3 regions of the Oerskovia sp. USHLN155 genome follow, and region 1 is predicted to be linked to each of the others. Evidence: predicted binding sites of a transcription regulator. Region 1 holds the regulator's gene; each other region holds the start of a gene.
What was found. The regulator LexA, encoded in region 1, represses DNA repair genes until DNA is damaged. The targets are predictions, from matches to a motif close to TCGAACANNTGTTCGA.
Positions count from the first base shown of each region.

Region 2: the regulator LexA is predicted to act here: its motif matches at 4,540-4,555, upstream of WFH32_RS15230 (replicative DNA helicase).
Region 3: the regulator LexA is predicted to act here: its motif matches at 2,250-2,265, upstream of WFH32_RS09960 (intein-containing Rv2578c family radical SAM protein).

Region 1 covers NZ_JBBCXG010000001.1:551,965-558,402, reverse strand. The annotation lists gene WFH32_RS02465 (aldo/keto reductase) at 1-646, shown strand, start outside; gene nrdR (transcriptional regulator NrdR) at 693-1,223, opposite strand; gene WFH32_RS02455 (LysM peptidoglycan-binding domain-containing protein) at 1,648-2,025, opposite strand; gene lexA (transcriptional repressor LexA) at 2,339-3,088, shown strand; gene WFH32_RS02445 (L-lactate dehydrogenase) at 3,208-4,161, opposite strand; gene WFH32_RS02440 (ATP-dependent DNA helicase) at 4,240-6,297, opposite strand; gene hflX (GTPase HflX) at 6,369-6,438, opposite strand, start outside.
Region 2 covers NZ_JBBCXG010000010.1:98,643-105,080, forward strand. The annotation lists gene WFH32_RS15200 (transglycosylase domain-containing protein) at 1-652, shown strand, start outside; gene rpsF (30S ribosomal protein S6) at 859-1,149, shown strand; gene WFH32_RS15210 (single-stranded DNA-binding protein) at 1,298-1,834, shown strand; gene rpsR (30S ribosomal protein S18) at 1,932-2,168, shown strand; gene rplI (50S ribosomal protein L9) at 2,186-2,635, shown strand; gene WFH32_RS15225 (MATE family efflux transporter) at 2,795-4,300, opposite strand; gene WFH32_RS15230 (replicative DNA helicase) at 4,599-6,438, shown strand, end outside.
Region 3 covers NZ_JBBCXG010000006.1:72,233-78,670, reverse strand. The annotation lists gene WFH32_RS09965 (PPOX class F420-dependent oxidoreductase) at 1-39, shown strand, start outside; gene WFH32_RS09960 (intein-containing Rv2578c family radical SAM protein) at 64-2,241, opposite strand; gene hisS (histidine--tRNA ligase) at 2,441-3,844, opposite strand; gene WFH32_RS09950 (MBL fold metallo-hydrolase) at 3,950-4,777, opposite strand; gene WFH32_RS09945 (peptidylprolyl isomerase) at 4,966-5,667, shown strand; gene WFH32_RS09940 (DUF349 domain-containing protein) at 5,664-6,438, shown strand, end outside.

The DNA.
Region 1 (6,438 bases):
GCTCCACGAGACGATCGGCGCGCTCGCGACGGCCGTGTCCTCGGGCCGGGCCACCTACGCGGCCATCTCGTCGTACTCGGCCGAGCGCACGACCGAGGCCCTCGCGGTCGCCGACGACCTCGGCCTGCCGCTTGCCCTGCACCAGCCGTCGTACTCGATGCTCAACCGGTGGATCGAGGCACCGGGCCCGGGTGGACGCAGCCTGCTCGATGTCGCCGGCGACTCGGGGACCGGCCTGATCGCCTTCTCGCCGCTGGCCCAGGGCATGCTCTCCGACCGGTATCTCGACGGAGTGCCGTCGGACTCACGCGCTGCCCGCTCGGTCTCGTTGCGTCCCGAGCATCTCGCCCCCGAGAACCTCGCGAGGATCCGTGCGCTGCGTGAGGTCGCGAGCGGTCGCGGGGAACCCCTGGCCCGGACGGCGGTCGCCTGGACGCTGCGCGACCCGCGCGTCACGTCGGTCCTCGTAGGAGCACGGACGACGGCTCAGGTCGACGAGAACCTCGCCGCGCTCGACGCATCGCCGTTCACGACCGACGAGCTCGCGGCGATCGACGCCGTGACGACCGAGGTCGTGCCCGACGGGAGCCGCCGCCCCCTGGACACGGGCATCAACATCTGGGCAGCGCGCTCGAGCGACCTCTAGCCGCCAGCCGACCGCGCGGAGACGTCGGCTGGTCGTGTCCGACGGATCAGGCCCGGTCGGGCACGGCGTCGTCGGCAGGCTCGTCGCCCGTCGGGCGCACGTCGGCCTCGCCGAAGGTCGCCGCACGCTCCTCACGCTCGGCCCGGAGCGAGTTGATGGCGGTCTCGAAGTCCTCGAGCGAGTCGAACGCCTGGTAGACGCTCGCGAACCGCAGGTAGGCGACCTCGTCGAGCTCTCGGAGCGGCCCGAGGATCGCGAGCCCGATCTCGTAGGCGTCCAGCTCCGCGCTCCCGCCGGCCCGGAGCGACTCCTCGACCTTCTGCGCCAGCACGGCGAGGTCGTCCTCGTTCACAGGGCGCCCTTGGCACGCCTTGCGCACGCCCGTGACGATCTTCTCCCTGCTGAAGGGCTCGGTCACGCCCGAGCGCTTGACGACCGACAGGCTCGCCGTCTCGATCGTGGTGAAGCGGCGGTTGCACGCCGGGCACTGCCTGCGCCGACGGATGGACGCACCGTCGTCGGAGGTCCGTGAGTCGACGACCCGTGAGTCCGCGTGCCGGCAGAACGGACAGTGCATGAGGCGCTACTCCTGTGGGTCTGCACGAGAGGTCCGGGGCGGGCGCCGCGGACGGTGCGTCCCGAACCTATGTCTCGACCTCGACAGGACGCAAGGCGCCCCGCCACGCGGGACGGTCACGACTTGTCGTGGCACATGAGAACGGAGGTGGCCGATGACCGGCCACCTCCGTCGGGACGCCCCCGTCCCCATCTCACGTCCGCGACTCGCCTCGCGAACGTCGACGCAACTGCGGAGACGCGCGTGGCGCGCCTCCCCTCACCGACCGACCCCCCAGCCGGGTTGGTGAGGCAGTACTAACTTAGGGGAACCTAATGCGATCGCGCAAGCCCTGTCGTCGAGAGGGCGCACCCCGCCGAGCGACGCGCCGGTTCCCGACGAGCCGGAACGGCCCGCAGCCACGGCAGCGCCACCCCGCCGCGGGTCAACGCCCGAAGTCCGGGTCGACCGGGAGCAGGAGCTGCTGACCGACCTGCAGCCCGGTCGAGGACAGGTTGTTGAGCTCGGCGAGGTCCGCCATGACGTCACGGACGTCCCGGCCCCCCGAGGCCAGCGCGGACGCGTGCTGCCACAGGGTCTCGCCGGCTGCGACGACATGGACCCGCACCTCGACCGGCTCGCCAGGCCCGGACGCGACCGCGCGAGCGCCCCACAGGGTCACGAGCGCGACCACCGTTGCGACGAGCAGCACGAGGACCACGCGGCCCCGGGTCGTCAGCCTCAACGGCGCCTCGACCTGCGTGCCGCCGCGTCGCTCGACGCGCCAACCCTCGGAGGCGCCCATCGCACTGATCGCACTCATTCCCACTCCTTCGCCCGTGGTGCCCGAACCGCCTTCCCCGGTCGGTTCGAACACCTGTACGTCGAACATCTGTACGATTTCTATCACCGTCGGCTGCGGATGTCGAGACATGCTCGAACATGTGTTTGATTCGTGTCGTCGTGTGACCTACGCTGTTCGAGTACTGGTCGTCCGATATGTCGGACGCTCGTCGCGCGGGTCCTCCCGCGCACGGGCTGCCGAGAGCCCGGTCGGCCACGCGCAGGAGCCGGTGCCGCTCGCGGTGCCGCTCGCAGGACAGGGACCGAGACGGCCGAGCAGGGCGGAGACGACGATGGCGGGACGGGTGGCCGACACCACGGGCAGGCTCGCGAAGGTGCACGAGCTGCCCGACGGCACGACGGGCGGCGACGGCCTCACAGCACGCCAGCGCCTCGTGCTCGAGACGATCCGGGCGTCGGTCGACCAGCGGGGCTACCCACCGAGCATGCGCGAGATCGGCGAGGCCGTGGGCCTGACGAGCCCGTCGAGCGTCAAGCACCAGCTCACGACGCTCGAGCGCAAGGGCTACCTGCGCCGCGACCCCAACCGACCGCGTGCGATCGAGGTCGTCCAGCACGACGACGCGCGAGCCATCGCCGCCCTCCCCGGCAGCGCCTTCCCGCGCGTCGAGGGCATCGACGCGTCCGAGGACTCGCCCGAGCGTCCCACGCCGTCGTACGTCCCCGTCGTGGGACGCATCGCGGCCGGTGGACCCATCCTGGCCGAGCAGGTCGTCGAGGACGTGTTCCCGCTCCCCCGCCAGCTCGTGGGTGACGGCGAGCTCTTCCTGCTCCGCGTGGCCGGCGACTCGATGATCGACGCCGCGATCTGCGACGGGGACTGGGTCGTGGTCCGCCGCCAGCCCGTCGCCGAGAACGGGGAGATCGTCGCGGCGATGATCGACGGCGAGGCGACCGTCAAGACGTTCAAGCGCATCGACAAGCACGTGTGGCTCATGCCGCACAACGCGGCGTACCGGCCCATCTCGGGGGACGACGCCCAGATTCTCGGCCGGGTCGTCTCGGTCCTGCGGAGCCTGTGACCACTCCGGCACGGCGACCGCGGCACGGTCACCGGCGGCAGACATGACGAAGGGGACGGCCCACGTGGGTCGTCCCCTTCGTCGTCTCCGGTGCCCTGCGCAGGGCACCGGAGGGGCGGCTACAGCCCGAAGCTCTTCGCCACGGCCCGCACCGACTCCGCGGACGCCCGCAGACCTGCCAGCTCGTGGTCGGACAGCGGGACCTCGATCCGTTCGCCGCACCCGCGTCGCTCGAGCAGCGACGGGACGGAGAGGCAGACGTCGCTGATCCCGTGGAAGTCCTCGAGGAGCGAGGACACGGGCAGGACCCGGTGCTCGTCGTCGAGGACGGCCTCGATGATGCGGGTCGCGGCCAGCGCGACCGCGTAGTTCGTCGCACCCTTGCCCTCGATGATGCGGTAGGCCGACTGCACGACCTCGTGCGCGATGTCCTCGCGCACCTCGGCCGTGAGCGGGCCACGCCCCTTGAGGCCCTGCCACTCGAGCAGCGGCACCCCGCTGATCGTCGCCGAGCTCCACAGGGGGATCTCGCTGTCCCCGTGCTCCCCCGCGATGTACGCGTGCACGTTCTGCACCGCGACGCCACAGTGCTGCGCGACGAGGAAGCGCAGCCGGGACGAGTCCAGGACCGTGCCGCTCCCGAAGAGCTGGTTCGGGGGCAGGCCCGAGTACTTGAGGGCCGCGTAGGTGACCACGTCGACCGGGTTGGTCACCATGATGTAGACGGCGTTGGGCGCAACCTCGACGAGCCCGGGCAGGATCTTGCGCACCAGCGAGATCGTCGCCTCGGCGAGGTCCAGGCGCGTCTGTCCGGGCTTCTGCTTGGCCCCGGCGGTGAAGACCACGACGTCGGCGTCGGCGCACACCGCGACGTCGTCGGAGCCCTCGACCTTGGCCATGGGCATGAACTGGATGCCGTGCTGAAGGTCGAGGACCTCGGCCTCGACCTTGGTCCTGTTGATGTCGAGCAGGCTCACGGTGTGAGCGGCTCCACGCATGAGCGCCGCGTAGGCGAGGGTCGATCCGACGGAACCTGCGCCGACGATCGCGAGCTTGGTGGTACGGGCGGGCACTGTGCCTCCTGGACGTTGAGCGCCGGGCGTCGGTCGCTGCACGAGCGTCACGACGTCCGTTGCGTGGACTGCCAGGTCTCAGCCTAGGGCGGACAGGCGCTCGAGCGCAGAGAGGACGACACGGCGGTCGGTCGTGGTCCAGAAGTCCGGCATCGACCTCGTGAGGTAGGAGCCGTAGCGGGCGGTCGCCAGGCGCGGGTCGAGGACCGCGACGACCCCGCGGTCGGCGGTCGACCGGATGAGCCGTCCGGCGCCCTGCGCGAGCAGCAGCGCGGCGTGGTTGGCCGACACCTGCATAAAGCCGTTGCCGCCCGCGGCCTCGACCGCGCGGGCGCGAGCCGACTTCACGGGGTCGTCGGGACGTGGGAAGGGGATCCGGTCGATCAGGACGAGCTGGCAGCTGGGGCCAGGGACGTCCACGCCCTGCCACAGCGAGAGCGTGCCGAACAGGCACGTCGCGGGGTCCGCGGCAAACTCCTTGACCAGCGTCGGCAGCTGGTCCTCCCCCTGGCACAGGACCGGGACGTCGAGGCGCTCACGCATGGCCTCGGCGACCGCGAGCGCCGCCCGCCGCGAGGAGAAGAGCCCGAGAGTTCTGCCCCCGGCCGCGGTGATGAGGTCGGCGATCTCGTCGAGCTGGCCGTCCGTCGCGGCCTCGCGGCCGGGCTGGGGCAGGTGCTTGGCGATGTAGAGGATGCCCTGCTGGGGGTAGTCGAACGGGCTGCCGACGTCCACGCCGGTCCAGGTGGCGCCGTCGTCGTCGAGGCCCAGCGAGCGGGCCACGGGGTCGAACGTGCCGCCGAGCGCGAGCGTCGCCGAGGTGAAGACGCCCGTGCGCTCGGTCAGGAGGTGGGTGCGGATGAGGCCTGCGACCGCGAGCGGCGCGGCGTGCAGCTTGCTCACGCCGTCCCCGCTCCATCGCCCGTCCTCGCCCGCGCGAGAGCACCACAGGACGTCGTGGCCGGTGGGGTCCTGGGCCATGCGCTCGGCGATCTCGAAGACCTGGAGCATGGTCGCCTGGGCCATCTTCATGCCGGTGTCCGGCTGGGCCGCCGGGCCGCCCGAGGTGTCGGGCTTGAGCGCGCTCAGCACGGTGCGCGCGGCGTCGCGGACTGCGGCCACGGCAGAGCGCGCGTCGTCGGGCAGGCCGTCGGGGAAGCGCTCCGCGGGGAGCGAGGCGACGACGGTCCCGAACGCCCCTGTCGCGAGGTCGAGGTCGGTCGTCTGGACTCCTCCGTGCCGGCGCGCGAGGCGTGCCGCGTGCTCGATGATCGGCACGGAGAGGTCCGCGGTCGCGGCGGCCGTGACGCGGTCGCTGAGCTCGTGCGCCTCGTCGACGACCACGACGCCGTGCTCGGGCAGCACGCCGGGCGAGCCCGACGCGGCGATGCCCAGCATCGCGTGGTTGGTCACGACGACGTCGGCCTCCCGGGCGCTCGTGCGCGCCTGGTCGGGGAAGCAGTCGTCGATGAGGGGACACTTGGCGCCCAGGCACTCGAGCGCCGTGACCGAGACCTGCCGCCAGGCCTTGTCGGAGACGCCGGGCACGAGGTCGTCCCGGTCCCCGGTCGTGGTCTCCTGCGCCCACTCGCGCAGCCGCACGACCTGCTCCCCCAGGGCCGCGGCCCCCGACGCCGCGCCGGGCGCGGGGTGCTCGGCGACGCCCGCGCGCTCGCCGCCCGTGGGCAGGTCGAACAGCGTGGGCTCGTCGGCCGGGTAACCGCCCTCGATCTTGTGCTGGCACAGGTAGTTGTGCCAGCCCTTGAGGAGCGCGATCCGCGGAGGGCGCGGCAGGCGGTCGGCGACGGCCTCGGCGACGAGCGGCAGGTCGCGCGTGATGATCTGGCGCTGGAGGGCGAGGGTCGCGGTCGAGACGATGACGCGCTCGTCCTCGCAGACCGCGTGCCGGACCGCCGGCACGAGGTACCCGAGGGACTTGCCGGTTCCCGTCCCGGCCTGGACCAGCAGGTGGTCCGGGCCGCCCGAGCCGTCGATCGTCCGCGCGACGTTCACGGCCATCTGGTGCTGCCCGGCGCGGCGGCCGCCGCCCAGGGCGCCGACGGCGAGGTCGAGCAGCTCCTCGACGTCAGGGGTCGCGGGGCCCGTGGTCAGGGTGGTGGTGGTCTCCTCGGGCACCCCGGAAGTCTACGTGGGGCCACCGACACGACCGGGCTCGCGGAGCGCCGGGACGGTGGCCCCAGGGGCGGCTAGGCCCGGACCGCCACCGTGTTGAGCTCGAGCGCGAGCCCTTCGTCGACGCGGCCCAGGAGCCGCGTC
Region 2 (6,438 bases), on a different contig from region 1:
CAACAAGTCCGCCTGGTTCGCCGGCTACGTGCCGCAGCTCGCGACCGTCGTGGGTCTCTACCAGACGAACGACGAGACGCACGCCCAGGAGTCGATCACCCCGTTCGGCAAGTGGGCCACGGGGCGCAACCCGGCCATCACAGGTGGCACGTGGCCCGTCGAGGCCTGGACCTCGTACATGGAGGGCGTGCTCGCGCTCCCGCAGTACGCGGAGGTCCAGGAGTTCCCCAAGTACACGCCCAAGAAGCCGATCCCGACCGAGACCCCCAGCGAGGAGCCCACCGAGATCCCGCCGGTCGACGAGCCCGTCGAGCCCGACCCCGTGGTCCCCGAGCTGGCGACGGTCCCGACCGACCTCGTGGGCAGGTCGAAGGACGACGTCGCGCAGATCCTGGCGGGCCTCGGGCTCGAGGTGAGCTTCACGGAGGACTGGTCCGACCAGCCGCCGGGCGTGGTGATCCGCGCCCCCGGTGGCAAGCAGGTCGAACCCGGCTCCCGCGTCTCGATCGTCCTGTCGAAGGGCCCCAAGCCCAGTGCGCCCAACCCGACGCCGACACCGACGCCCACGCCCAACCCGTCGGTCCCGCCGGTCCCGCCGGAGGGCGGGGACGCGTCGGCCGGCCAGGGCAACGGCGGAGGCAGGGGCAACTAGCCCGGGCTCCGGCGGCGGCACGCACGTGGCGCCGCCGGAGCCGTCTCGTCCCCCAGATTTCCCGACCCCGGCCCTGACCGGGTACCTTGGGATCTTGCTGTGTCTCGATCCGTGCTGCCATCAGTGCGGGGACGGCACAGCGACGCACAACCCTCCTGTCACGGAGAGACCGTGACCGCTGAGTCCGCAGGAGGTGGGTTAACCGCATGCGTCAGTACGAATTGATGATCATCCTCGACCCCGAGATCGAGGAGCGCACCGTTGCTCCGTCGCTCGACAAGTACCTGACGGTCATCAAGACCGACGGTGGCACTGTCGACAAGGTGGACATCTGGGGCCGTCGCCGCCTGTCCTTCGAGATCAACAAGAAGTCCGAGGGCATCTACGCCGTCGTCGACTTCACCTCGACGCCGGACACGGCCAAGGAGCTGGACCGTCAGCTCGGCCTCAACGAGGTCGTCCTGCGCACGAAGGTCCTGCGCACCGACGCTCGCTGATCGCCTCGCACGTCTGACTTCCCTCGCGCCGTCCCGGTGCTCTGCGCGTCCTCATGGGCGCCGTCAGTGGCACGTGGTGGGATGTCCGCGGACGGGGGTCATCCCCTTCGAAGTTTCTTCGATACGCAACGAACAATGAGGAGCTGGCATGGCTGGTGAAACCGTCATCACGGTGGTCGGAAACCTGACCGGGGACCCGGAGCTTCGCTTCACCCCCGCAGGGGCTGCCGTCGCCAACTTCACCGTGGCGTCCACGCCGCGCACCTTCGACCGCCAGAGCAACGAGTGGAAGGACGGCGACACGCTGTTCATGCGCTGCTCGATCTGGCGCGAGGCCGCGGAGAACGTCGCCGAGTCCTTGACCAAGGGCATGCGCGTGGTTGTTCAGGGCCGTCTGGTCCAGCGTTCGTACGAGACCCGCGAGGGGGAGAAGCGCACGGTCGTCGAGCTGCAGGTGGAGGAGATCGGTCCTTCCCTGAAGTACGCCTCCGCGAAGGTCACCCGGGCCCAGCGCTCGGGTGGCGGCAACTTCGGCGGTGGCGGCGGTTTCGGCGGCGGCGGCGCTTCGAGCGGCGGTGGTTTCAGCGCTTCCGGCGGTGGCCAGCAGAACAACGACGACCCGTGGGCCACGGCTGGCCCCGCGTCGTCGGGTGGGTCCTCGTTCTCGGACGAGCCCCCCTTCTAGTCACCGCTCACCCCAGACAAACCCTTCCCGGCAGGGCAGGTGCCCGACGACGGCACCCACCCCGGCCGGGGATAGCACCTTGTGAAGGAGCAACACCATGGCGAAGCCAGTGGTGCGCAAGCCCAAGAAGAAGTCCAACCCCCTGAAGTCGGCGAAGATCGAGTCGGTCGACTACAAGGACACGACCCTGCTGCGGAAGTTCATCTCCGACCGCGGGAAGATCCGTGCCCGTCGCGTGACCGGCGTCTCCGTCCAGGAGCAGCGTCAGATCGCACGTGCCGTCAAGAACGCTCGCGAGATGGCGCTCCTGCCGTACTCGTCGTCCGCACGCTGATCGAGAGGGGATAGAACATGGCAAAGCTCATTCTGACCCACGAGGTCACCGGCCTGGGCGAGCCCGGCGACGTGGTCGAGGTCAAGGACGGGTACGCCCGTAACTTCCTCGTGCCCCGTGGCCTGGCGACCGGATGGTCCAAGGGTGCCGAGTCGCAGATCTCTGCGATCCGCAAGGCTCGGAAGGCTCGCGAGATCGCGACGCTCGACGAGGCCAAGGCGACGCGCGACTCGCTGCAGTCGAAGCCTGTCGTCGTGCAGGCCAAGGCGGGCCAGGGCGGCCGTCTGTTCGGTGCCGTCACCACCGGTGACATCGCCGAGGCCGTGAAGGCTGCCGGCGGCCCGTCCGTCGACAAGCGCAAGATCGAGATCGGCCAGCCGATCAAGTCGACCGGTTCGTACACGGTCACCATCCGCCTGCACGCCGAGGTCTCGGCGAACATCGCGGTCAACGTGGTGGCTGCCTGATCGACTGATCGCCCCTGTCCCGTGAGGGATGGATGGATCGGAGATCTCACCCGACGGCCCGGTCCCCTCTGCGGAGGGGGCCGGGCCGTCGGCGTTCCGCTGGACCGCTCTGTCAGAACGAGCGTGGCCTCTGGGCCTCGCTCGTTCTGACAGGTCCGTTCACGCCCCGGTGACCATCCACCGGTCGCTGCGCGCACGCAGCCCCGTGGTCAGGGCGCGCGCCGCCATGAAGACCCCCGCGAAGGCCGCCCACAACCACGCGAGGCCCGCGGCGCCGTCGGGCGCGAGAGCCCGGACCGCCAGCGCGAACGGCACGTACACGACGAACGTGACCATGCCCGCCCACGCGAGGTAGCGGCCGTCCCCGGCGCCGATGAGCACGCCGTCCAGGACGAACACCCACCCCGCCATGGGCAGCAGCAGGCCGCACACGGCCATGCCGAGGGCGACGGCCGTGCGGACGTCGGGGTCGGACGTGAAGAACAGCGCGAACCACCAGCCGCCCACGGCCATCACGAGGCCCAGCGATGCGCCCGCGCCGACGCCCCACTGGAGCGTGCGGCGCAGGACCGAACGGACGTGCGACCGGTCACCCGCGCCCAGGCCGTGGCCCACGAGGGCCTGCGCGGCGATCGCGAGGGCGTCGAGCGCGAACGCCGCGAGCCCCCACACCGACGCGACCACCTGGTAGCCCGCGAGGGTGACCTCGCCGAGCCCGGTCGCGACGAAGACCGTCAGGAGGATCGCGAGGCGCAGCGAGAGCGTGCGGACGAACAGCGGCGCGCCCGCACGCGCGTTGGACCAGATGCCGCCCGCGGCGGGGCGCAGCGACGCGCCCTCGCGTCGGGCACCACGCACGACGACGACGCCGAGCACCGCGCCCATGGTGAGCTGCGCGACGGCCGTCCCGATGCCCGAGCCCGCGATCCCCAGTCCCACGCCGTACACGAGGACGACGTTGAGGACCGCGTTGAACGTCGCGCCGCCCGCGGCGACGTAGAGGGGCGTGCGGGTGTCCTGCAGGCCGCGCAGCACGCCCGTGGACGCCAGGACGACGAGCATGCCCGGAAGGCCCAGGCCCGACCACCGCAGGTACACCAGCGCGTGCTCGGCGACCTCGCCCGTGCCGCCCATCGCGCCGATCGCCCAGCCACCCCCTATCCACAGGGTCGCCGCGAGCACCAGGCCCAGGCCCAGCGCGAGCCACATGCCGTCGATCCCCGACTGGAGGGCTTCGCGACGATGGCCCGCGCCGATGCGCCGGGCCACGGCCGCGGTGGTCGCGTACGCCAGGAAGACGCACAGCCCCACGAGGGTCAGCAGGACCGTGGAGGCCAGGGAGAGCCCGGCCAGCTCGGCGGTCCCCAGGTGCCCGACGACGGCGCTGTCCACGAGCACGAAGATCGGCTCCGCGACGAGCGCCCCCAGGGCAGGGACCGCGAGGGCCAGGATCTGCTTGTCGATGAGACGACGGCTCGGGGGAGCGTCGCCTGTGGACGACGGCGGCCGGTGCGGTCCCTCCTCGGGGGCCGGGGAGCGGCCCTCGGGTGAACGGGGTGAACGATCGGCGTCGGTGGGCTGACCGGGAGCAGGCTGGCGTGCGTTCGGCGTGTCGCCGGAATTTCTTTCGTCCACACCCCTGAGCCTAGTGAACAGGCTGCTCATGGACGTGTACAGGGGACAACTCGTCAGTTGTCCACATGGTTGTCCACATGCCTGTGAACAGGCTGGCGGGGTCTGTCCACAGGCTGTCCACACCTCTGTGAACAGGGTCGTTTGCGGGGGATGGAAGCGCGATCTACTGTCGCTGAGTCGTGCATGCTCGGGCCTACGGACGGTCGACGGTGCAGCACCACACGACACCCCTCGACGACGCGGGCTCAGGACGTGTCGGTGGGCCGGAGTAGAACAGATGTGCGACGCAGGACGATACCCGGCCATGCCGGGGGAGTGAGGGGCCCGCATGTCGATCGACGAGCTCGAGTCGAGCTTCGGACCACCCGCAGGCAGCGGCGGTCCCGGGTTCGACCGCACCCCGCCGCAGGACATCGCGGCCGAGCAGAGCGTCCTCGGCGGCATGCTCCTGTCCAAGGACGCCATCGCGGACGTGATCGAGCAGATCCGCGGCACCGACTTCTACAAGCCGGCGCACGAGTCGATCTACGACGTCATCATCGACCTCTACGGCCGTGGCGAGCCCGCCGACGCCATCACGGTCGTCGCCGAGCTCACGCGCCGCGGCGAGCTGGGCCGGATCGGCGGCGCGCCCTACATCCACGACCTCATGGCCATGGTCCCCACCGCGGCCAACGCCGGCTACTACGCGCGCATCGTGCGCGAGCGGGCCGTGCTGCGCCGCCTCGTCGAGGCCGGGACCCGCATCGTCCAGCTCGGCTACGCGACCGACGGCGGCGACGTCGACGACGTCGTGAACAACGCGCAGGCCGAGGTCTACGCCGTCACCGAGCGACGCACCGCCGAGGACTACATCGTCCTGGGCGAGGTCATCGGCGGGACCGTCGACGAGATCGAGGCCGCCGGGCACCGCGGCGAAGGCATGGTGGGGGTCCCGACGGGGTTCGCCGACCTCGACCGGCTGACCAACGGGCTGCACCCCGGGCAGATGATCGTGATCGCGGCACGTCCGGCGATCGGCAAGTCGACGCTGGGAATCGATATTGTTAGGAGTGCTTCCATAAAGCACAACATGACGTCCGTCGTGTTCTCGCTCGAGATGAGCCGCAACGAGATCACGATGCGTCTGTTGGCCGCCGAGGCACGCATCCACCTGCAGAAGATGCGCAACGGCTCCATGGGGGAGGACGACTGGCAGAAGCTTGCCGGCACCATGGGCAAGATCTCCGAGGCGCCGCTCTTCATCGACGACTCGCCCAACATGTCGCTCATGGAGATCCGCGCCAAGTGCCGACGGCTCAAGCAGAAGCACGACCTCAAGCTCGTCGTGATCGACTACCTCCAGCTCATGACGTCGGGCAAGCGCGTCGAGTCCCGACAGCAGGAGGTCTCCGAGTTCTCCCGTGCGCTCAAGCTCCTCGCGAAGGAGCTCGAGGTGCCGGTCATCGCGATCTCGCAGCTGAACCGTGGCGCTGAGCAGCGCACGGACAAGAAGCCGGCCATGAGCGACCTGCGTGAGTCGGGCTGCCTCACCGAGGACACCAAGATCCTGCGAGCGGACACGGGCGCCGAGACCACGATGGGCGAGCTCTACGCGCTGGGTGCCAAGGACGTGCCTGTGTGGGCGCTCAACGAGCGCCTCCAGTACGTGCGACGCCACCTCACGCACGTGTTCCCCACCGGGACGCGCGAGACGTTCCGCCTCAAGCTGGCCTCGGGCAAGGAGATCAGCGCGACCGCGAACCACCCGTTCCTCACCTACGAGGGCTGGACGCCGCTGGGCGAGCTGCAGGTGGGCTCGCGCCTCGGCGTTCCGCGCCACGTCCCCGGCCCGGAGCAGAACGTCGCGTGGGACGACCGCAAGGTCGTCATGCTCGCCCACATGTTGGGCGACGGCTCGTTCGTCAAGCGTCAACCCATCCGCTACGCGTCGATCGACGAGAAGAACCTCGCGGTCGTCTCGGAGGCCGCGGGTGCCTTCGGTATCACCCCGATCCGCGACGAGTACGCGGTCGCCCGCTGCACCACGCTGCGGCTCCCCGCGCCGAACCGGCTCGCCCGGGGCAAGCGGAACCCCGTGGCCGAGTGGCTCGACGACCTGGGTCTCTTCGGGGCGCGGAGCCACGAGAAGTTCGTGCCCTCGACCGTGTTCCACCTGCCGAAGGAGC
Region 3 (6,438 bases), on a different contig from region 1:
GCCACGGGTGGGTTCCCGGCACGGCTGGCGCAGGACTGAGCGTCAGGGACCACGCCCGAGGACCTAGAAGAGGACCTCGGCGGTGCTCGCCGGATCCCCCGGTGGGCGGGTCACGGGACCGGGCCCGAGGCGCTGGACCAGGCTCCCGGCCGGATAGGCCCCCTCGTCGTGCCGCGCTCTGTCGTCAGAGGTCTCCGGGTGCCAGGCGGTCCGGGCGTGGCCCGACGTGCGTGCCTGTGCCCGGTGACCGGCGCTCGCGAATCCGCGCTCGACGAGCAGCGGCCGTACCCGGGCCCACAACCAGTCGCGGTACGCGCGGCTCGCGTACGACCCGCCCGCGTAGACGCGCTCGTAGCCCGCGACCCGCTCGGGGTGGTCGCGGCGCAGCCAGGCCATGAACCACTCGCGGGTGCCGGGCTTGAGGAAGAGCGGGAGAACCGTCGCGCCCGTCGCACCCGCCTCGTGGACCGCGTCGAGCAGGCGCGTGAGGTGGTCGGTCGAGTCCGTCAGCCATGGCAGCACGGGGGCGATCATGACCCCGCACGGCAGCCCTGCCGCCCGGGCGGCGCGGATGAGGTCGAGGCGGGCGCGCGGCGTGGGCGTGCCCGGCTCGACGGCCTGCTGGAGGTCCTCGTCGACGAAGGCCAGGGAGACGCCGATGCCGACGTCGACGCGCTCGGCCGCCTGCGTCAGGCGCGGCAGGTCGCGGCGCAGGAGCGTGCCCTTGGTGAGGATCGAGAACGGCGTGCGCGAGGTCTCGAGCGCGTCGATGATCCCCGGCATGAGCCGGTAGCGTCCCTCGGCGCGCTGGTACGGGTCGGTGTTGGTGCCGAGCGCGACCGCGTCGCCCGTCCAGGACGGCTTGGCGAGCTCGGTGCGCAGCACGTCGGCGACGTTCATCTTGACGACGATCTGGCTGTCGAAGTCCTCGCCGGGGTTCATGTCGAGGTAGCGGTGCGAGGGGCGCGCAAAGCAGTTGTGGCTAATGACGCCGTTCGCGATGAAGTCCCCGGTCCCCGTCGTAAGGTCGAGGAGGTCGCGTTCCTCCCCGGTGTCCTCGACCGACCGGACCATGAGCGGCGCGTCCGACTTCACGGCACGCCCGGTCACCGCGAGCTTCCTGCTGATCGCAGGATCGACGATCCTGAAGAACCGCATTCGCGCCGCCAGGCCGCCCACGACCCTGATGCTGGAGACCCCGTTCTCCCTGGGCGGCTCGCGCACGAACGGAACCTCGATCACCGTGAGCGCTCGGGTGATGCGAGTGAGGATCTCTTCGTCCATGTTCGAGATGCGCAGCACCCCCTGCGAGCAGCTGCCCTCCGCGTCGAAGATCCCCGCAAGATAGCCGATGGCCCATTCGCGCTCCACCTCTGGCGGCCAGCTGATGAGCGCCTGGATCGCGTCGAAGTGCGCGGACCTGGACGTGAAGATGGCCATGATCGATCGTCTCGTGGTGGACCCGGGGCTAAACGGTCGCATCGTGGTGGTGATGCCCGCCTGCTCGAGAAAGTCACGCGATCTGTCGAGGGCTTCCCGGTCCGCCAGTGCGAGCCGAAACATGCTCACGTTGTTGGGGTTCCCGCCGCGGCGCCGGTAGGTCCTCCTGAGCAGCATCCCGTCGCCACGGATCATGCCCGTGAGATAGCCGCGCCGGTAGGCCGCGTCGTCCCGGGGGGCCGAGTGCTTCTCCAGATCGCCCGTCCCGAATCCCATCAACTTGTTGTTCGTCGTCAGATGTGGTCGCTGCCCCGCCCCGCACTCACCGGGGACGACATGCTTCCAGCCGCGGTCCGTGAGAAACCTGTGATCACCGCTCGCCATGAGACGCGTCCCGTCCTCGAGCGTGATGGAGAAGGCTCGCTTGCGTGTCGCCCAGACGTCTTCGACGGTCGTGAGGACATAGCGCCTGTACCGACCTCGGACCTCGGTACCTACGACCTGGTCGCCCGCCCGGATGTCACGCAACGGCACCTGACGCCCGTCACCACGAAGGATGAGCGTGTCGGGGCCGAGGCAGTATGAGCACGCATGGGAGCATCCGCGGTACGGGTTGATCGTCCAGGTGAACGGCATGCGGGACTCCCCCGGCACCTTGGACAGCGCGCTCTTGGCGAGCACCTCGTGGAACGTGACACCGGCGAACTCCGGGGTGCGCACGGTCCGCACCAGCCCCGCCATGCGCCCGAGCCCGGGCAGCGCGCCGTCGTCCGCCGTGATCGCCTGCCTGTCCCACCTCATCGCACTATTCGAACACATGTTCGAACCGGTTGTCGACACTGTCGGCGGCAGCCTCCGACGACTCAGCCCATCCCTCACGCACGGACCGCCGGTCGACCTCCGGCCCGGCGTCGGCGACACGCGCACGCACGCGTGAGGCCCGGCAGGGGATTCCCTGCCGGGCCTCACGCACGTCCGGGTCAGCGCCCGCGCAGCGGGCTCACTCCCCCGCCGGCACCACGCGCGGCCACAGGTCCTGCACGGACGGCGCCCACACCGCCGGGTCCGCAGCGACCTGCTCGCCCGAGCGGATGTCCTTGACCTGGTGCGGCACGACCTCGCCGTCCGCGCCGATCCCCGCAGGGAACCACACGAACGGGATGCCGCGGCGGTCCGCGAACTTGATCTGCTTGCCGAACTTCGCCGCGCTCGGTGCAACCTCGACCGGGATGCCGCGCGAGCGCAGCACGACCGCGACCGCGTCCGACGCAGGCCGCGTCTCCTCGCTCGTCACCGCGACCACCACCGCGCTGGGCACCGACCGCGTCGAACGGACCAGGCCCGCGCTCAGCAGCCGCGAGACGAGGCGCGAGACCCCGATCGAGAGCCCCACGCCCGGATAGGTGTTCGCGCCGTCGGAGGCCAGGGTGTCGTAGCGCCCGCCCGAGCAGATCGACCCGAGCTGCTCGTGCCCCACCAGCACGGTCTCGTAGACCGAGCCCGTGTAGTAGTCCAGGCCACGCGCGATCTTCAGGTCCGCGACCACGACGCCCGGCGCGCGCACGGCCGCCGCGTCGATCAGCGCCGACAGCTCCAGCAGCCCCTCCTCGAGGAGCTCCGACGTCACGCCGTGCTCGGCCGCGAGCGCCCGCACCCGCTCCGCGACGGTCGCGTCCGAGCCGGAGACCGCCGCGAGCGCCAGGCACGCCGCCGCCTGCTCGGGCGTCGCGCCGGTCTCGGCGACCAGCAGCGCCGCGACCTTGTCCGGCCCGATCTTGTCCAGCTTGTCGATGCTGCGCAGCACGCCCTCGACGTCGTCCAGGCCCAGCCCGCGGTAGAAGCCCTCGGCGACCTTGCGGTTGTTCACCAGGATGCGGACCTCGGGCACGCCGATCGAGCGCAGCTCGCCCAACGCCTCGGCCATGACCAGCGGCAGCTCGACCTCGAAGTGGTAGGGCAGCTCGCCCGCACCCACCACGTCGATGTCCGCCTGCACGAACTCGCGGAAACGCCCGTCCTGCGGGCGCTCGCCGCGCCACACCTTCTGGATCTGGTGCCGCTTGAACGGGAACGCCAGGTGCCCGGCGTTCTCCAGCACGTACCGCGCGAAAGGCACGGTCAGGTCGAAGTGCAGGCCGAGCTGCTTGTCGCCCTTGCCGCCCCGGTCCCCCGCGGCTCCATCGACCAGGTCGGCCTCCTCCTGGAGGCGGCGCAGCACGTACACCTCCTTGGAGGTCTCGCCCTTGCGCAGCAGCTGGTCCAGGGGCTCGACGGCCCGCGTCTCGATCCCCGCGAACCCGTGGAGCTCGAACGTGCGACGCAGCGTGTCGAGCACGTGCTGCTCCACGACGCGTCCAGCAGGGAGCCATTCAGGGAAACCGGAGAGAGGTGTAGGTCGGGCCATGGGACCCGATCCTTCCAGACTCGCGAACCGAACGAGCAATCCACCCGCGACGACGGACGGTCCCGGCCCCGCGCGTCCCGGTCGGACCGTCCGGGACGCGTCGGTTCACAGTCCGCGCAGGTACGGGTTGGTGCGGCGCTCGCGGCCGACCGTGGTGAGGGGGCCGTGGCCGGGGACCACCTGGAGGGCCTCGTCGAGGTGCCCGACGACGTCGCGCAGGGTTCGCTGCATCGTCTCGCCGTCTCCGCCGGGCAGGTCGGTCCGTCCCACGGACCCTGCGAACAGGACGTCCCCGGCGAGCACGACCCCGGCCGCCTGGCCGTCGCCCGCGCCGCCGCCGCCGTCCTCGTCCCCCGCGGCGACCGGGAGGTAGAGCGTGGACCCCTGGGTGTGGCCCGGCGCGTGCAGCGCGTCGACCAGGACGCCGCCCAGGTCGAGCCGGACGCGCGGGTCGACCACCGACCCGCCGTCGGGACCGGGCGCCACCCAGGCGCCGGACCCACCGCCCGAGCCGAACGTCCGCACCTCGCCCGGTTCCCGGTAGTCCTCGATCCGGGCGCCGCCTGCCGCGAGCGCGGCGGCCAGCGGCCCGCTCGTGAGAGGTCCGTCCGCCGAGGTCCCGTGCTCGATCGTGCCCAGCGGGTCAGGGAGCCGGTAGGCGTCGGCCGCATGGATCCACAGCGGCACCCCGTAGAGGTCGCAGAGCTCCGCGGCGTCCCACGTGTGGTCGGCGTGCCCGTGCGTCGCGAGGACCGCGGTCGGAGACAGCCCGTGCTCGCGCACGAGCGCCGTGACGCCCGGGACGACCCCTGCCCCCGCGTCGACGATCACGCACGGGCGCGGGACGCCGTCGGGCACGGCGTCCCGCGACCCGGGCGCGACGATCGTGCAGTTGGTCCCGAACACGGGGGCGACCACGAGGAAGATGTCCATGGCAAGGACAGTACCGACCTCACAAACAGGACACCTGATACCGGACCGTGACCTGAAAGGCGGAAAGTCACCGCGCCGGACCGCTCCCGATGCCTAGACTGTCCTCTGAAACCGTGGATCACCCGTGCAAGTACGCGCCTTCGCGCCGGCACGCGGACCTGCCCGTGGCGTGAGACGAAGGAGTTGGGGTGTCAACGAGCAAGCGCGAACGCGAGCGTGCCCGCCTGCGTGAGCAGAAGTGGACCCAGCGCCAGACGGATGCTCGCGCCCGCCGTCGTCGGGCGTGGACGATCGCCGGGGCGGTCTCCGGCGTCGCGGTCGTCGCCGGCGTGACCGTGCTCGCCATCAACGCCAACACCCCCGACAAGACGTACACGCTCGCCCCGCCCTCGGCCGCCCAGGACCGCGCGTGGACCGGCGAGCTACGGACCAGCGCGGGCGACGTCGCCTTCACGCTCGACGGGCAGGCCGCCCCGCAGGCCGTCGCGAACTTCGTCTCGCTCGCCCGCGAAGAGTACTTCGACGGGACCGACTGCCACCGCCTCACGACCGAGGGCATCTTCATCCTGCAGTGCGGTGACCCCACCGGCACCGGGGGGCCCGGCTACGACTTCGGGCCCGTCGAGAACGCCCCCGAGGACGGCCTCTACCCGGCGGGCACCATCGCCATGGCACGGACCGAGGCCGGTACCGACACCATGGGCAGCCAGTTCTTCCTCGTCTACGAGGACACCACCTTGCCGACCACCACGGGCGGTTACACCGTCTTCGGCAAGATCACATCCGGCTTGGACGTCGTCCGAGCAGTCGCTGACGCGGGCACAGCGGACGGGACCGGCAACGGCTCCCCCGCGACCCCGGTCACCATCGAAGGAGTTGAGACCCAGTGAGCGAGAGCACCGAGAACCACGCGAACTCTCCGGCGCAGGCATCCGAGGAGGCCCCCGCGACGGAGCAGGTCGAGGTGCCGGCGGTCGCTGAACCGACCGAGGCCGCGCCCGCGACCGACGCGACCGACGCGCCCGAGGCCACGACGGACGCGCCCGCCGCAGCGAGCGACGAGGACGCCGCGCCCGTCACGGACGAGACTCCTGCCGAGACGCCCGACGCCCCGGCCGAGGCCGAGACCGCAGCGCCCGAAGAGGTGACCGAGGCCGAGACCGCCCAGGACGAGGCCCCGGCCGAGGCCGCACCGGCACCCCAGCCGGCCGCCGTACCCAGGCCCTCGGCGGCCCCCAAGCCGAGCGCGATCCCGGTCCCGCGTCCCCCCAGGCCGGGGACCCCGACCCCCGCCGCCGCGGCTGCGGCGACCATCGCCCCGGCCGCCGCCGCGGCCGTCATCCCCGACGACAGCGCGGCCGCCAAGGCCGCCGCGGGCTTCGGCCGCGTCGACGAAGACGGCACGGTCTACGTGACCGAGGCAGCGGGCGAGCGCAGCGTCGGGCAGTTCCCCGGCGTCACCCCCGAGGAGGCGCTCGCGCTGTACGTGCGCCGCTACCTCGACCTCCAGGCCAAGGTCGCCCTCTTCGAGGCGCGCCTGACCGGCACGGACCTGTCCGTCAAGGAGATCGACTCGACCCTCGCCAAGCTCACCGAGGAGACCGCCGAGCCGTCCGCCGTGGGCGACCTCGACGGCCTGCGCGCACACGTCGAGTCCCTGC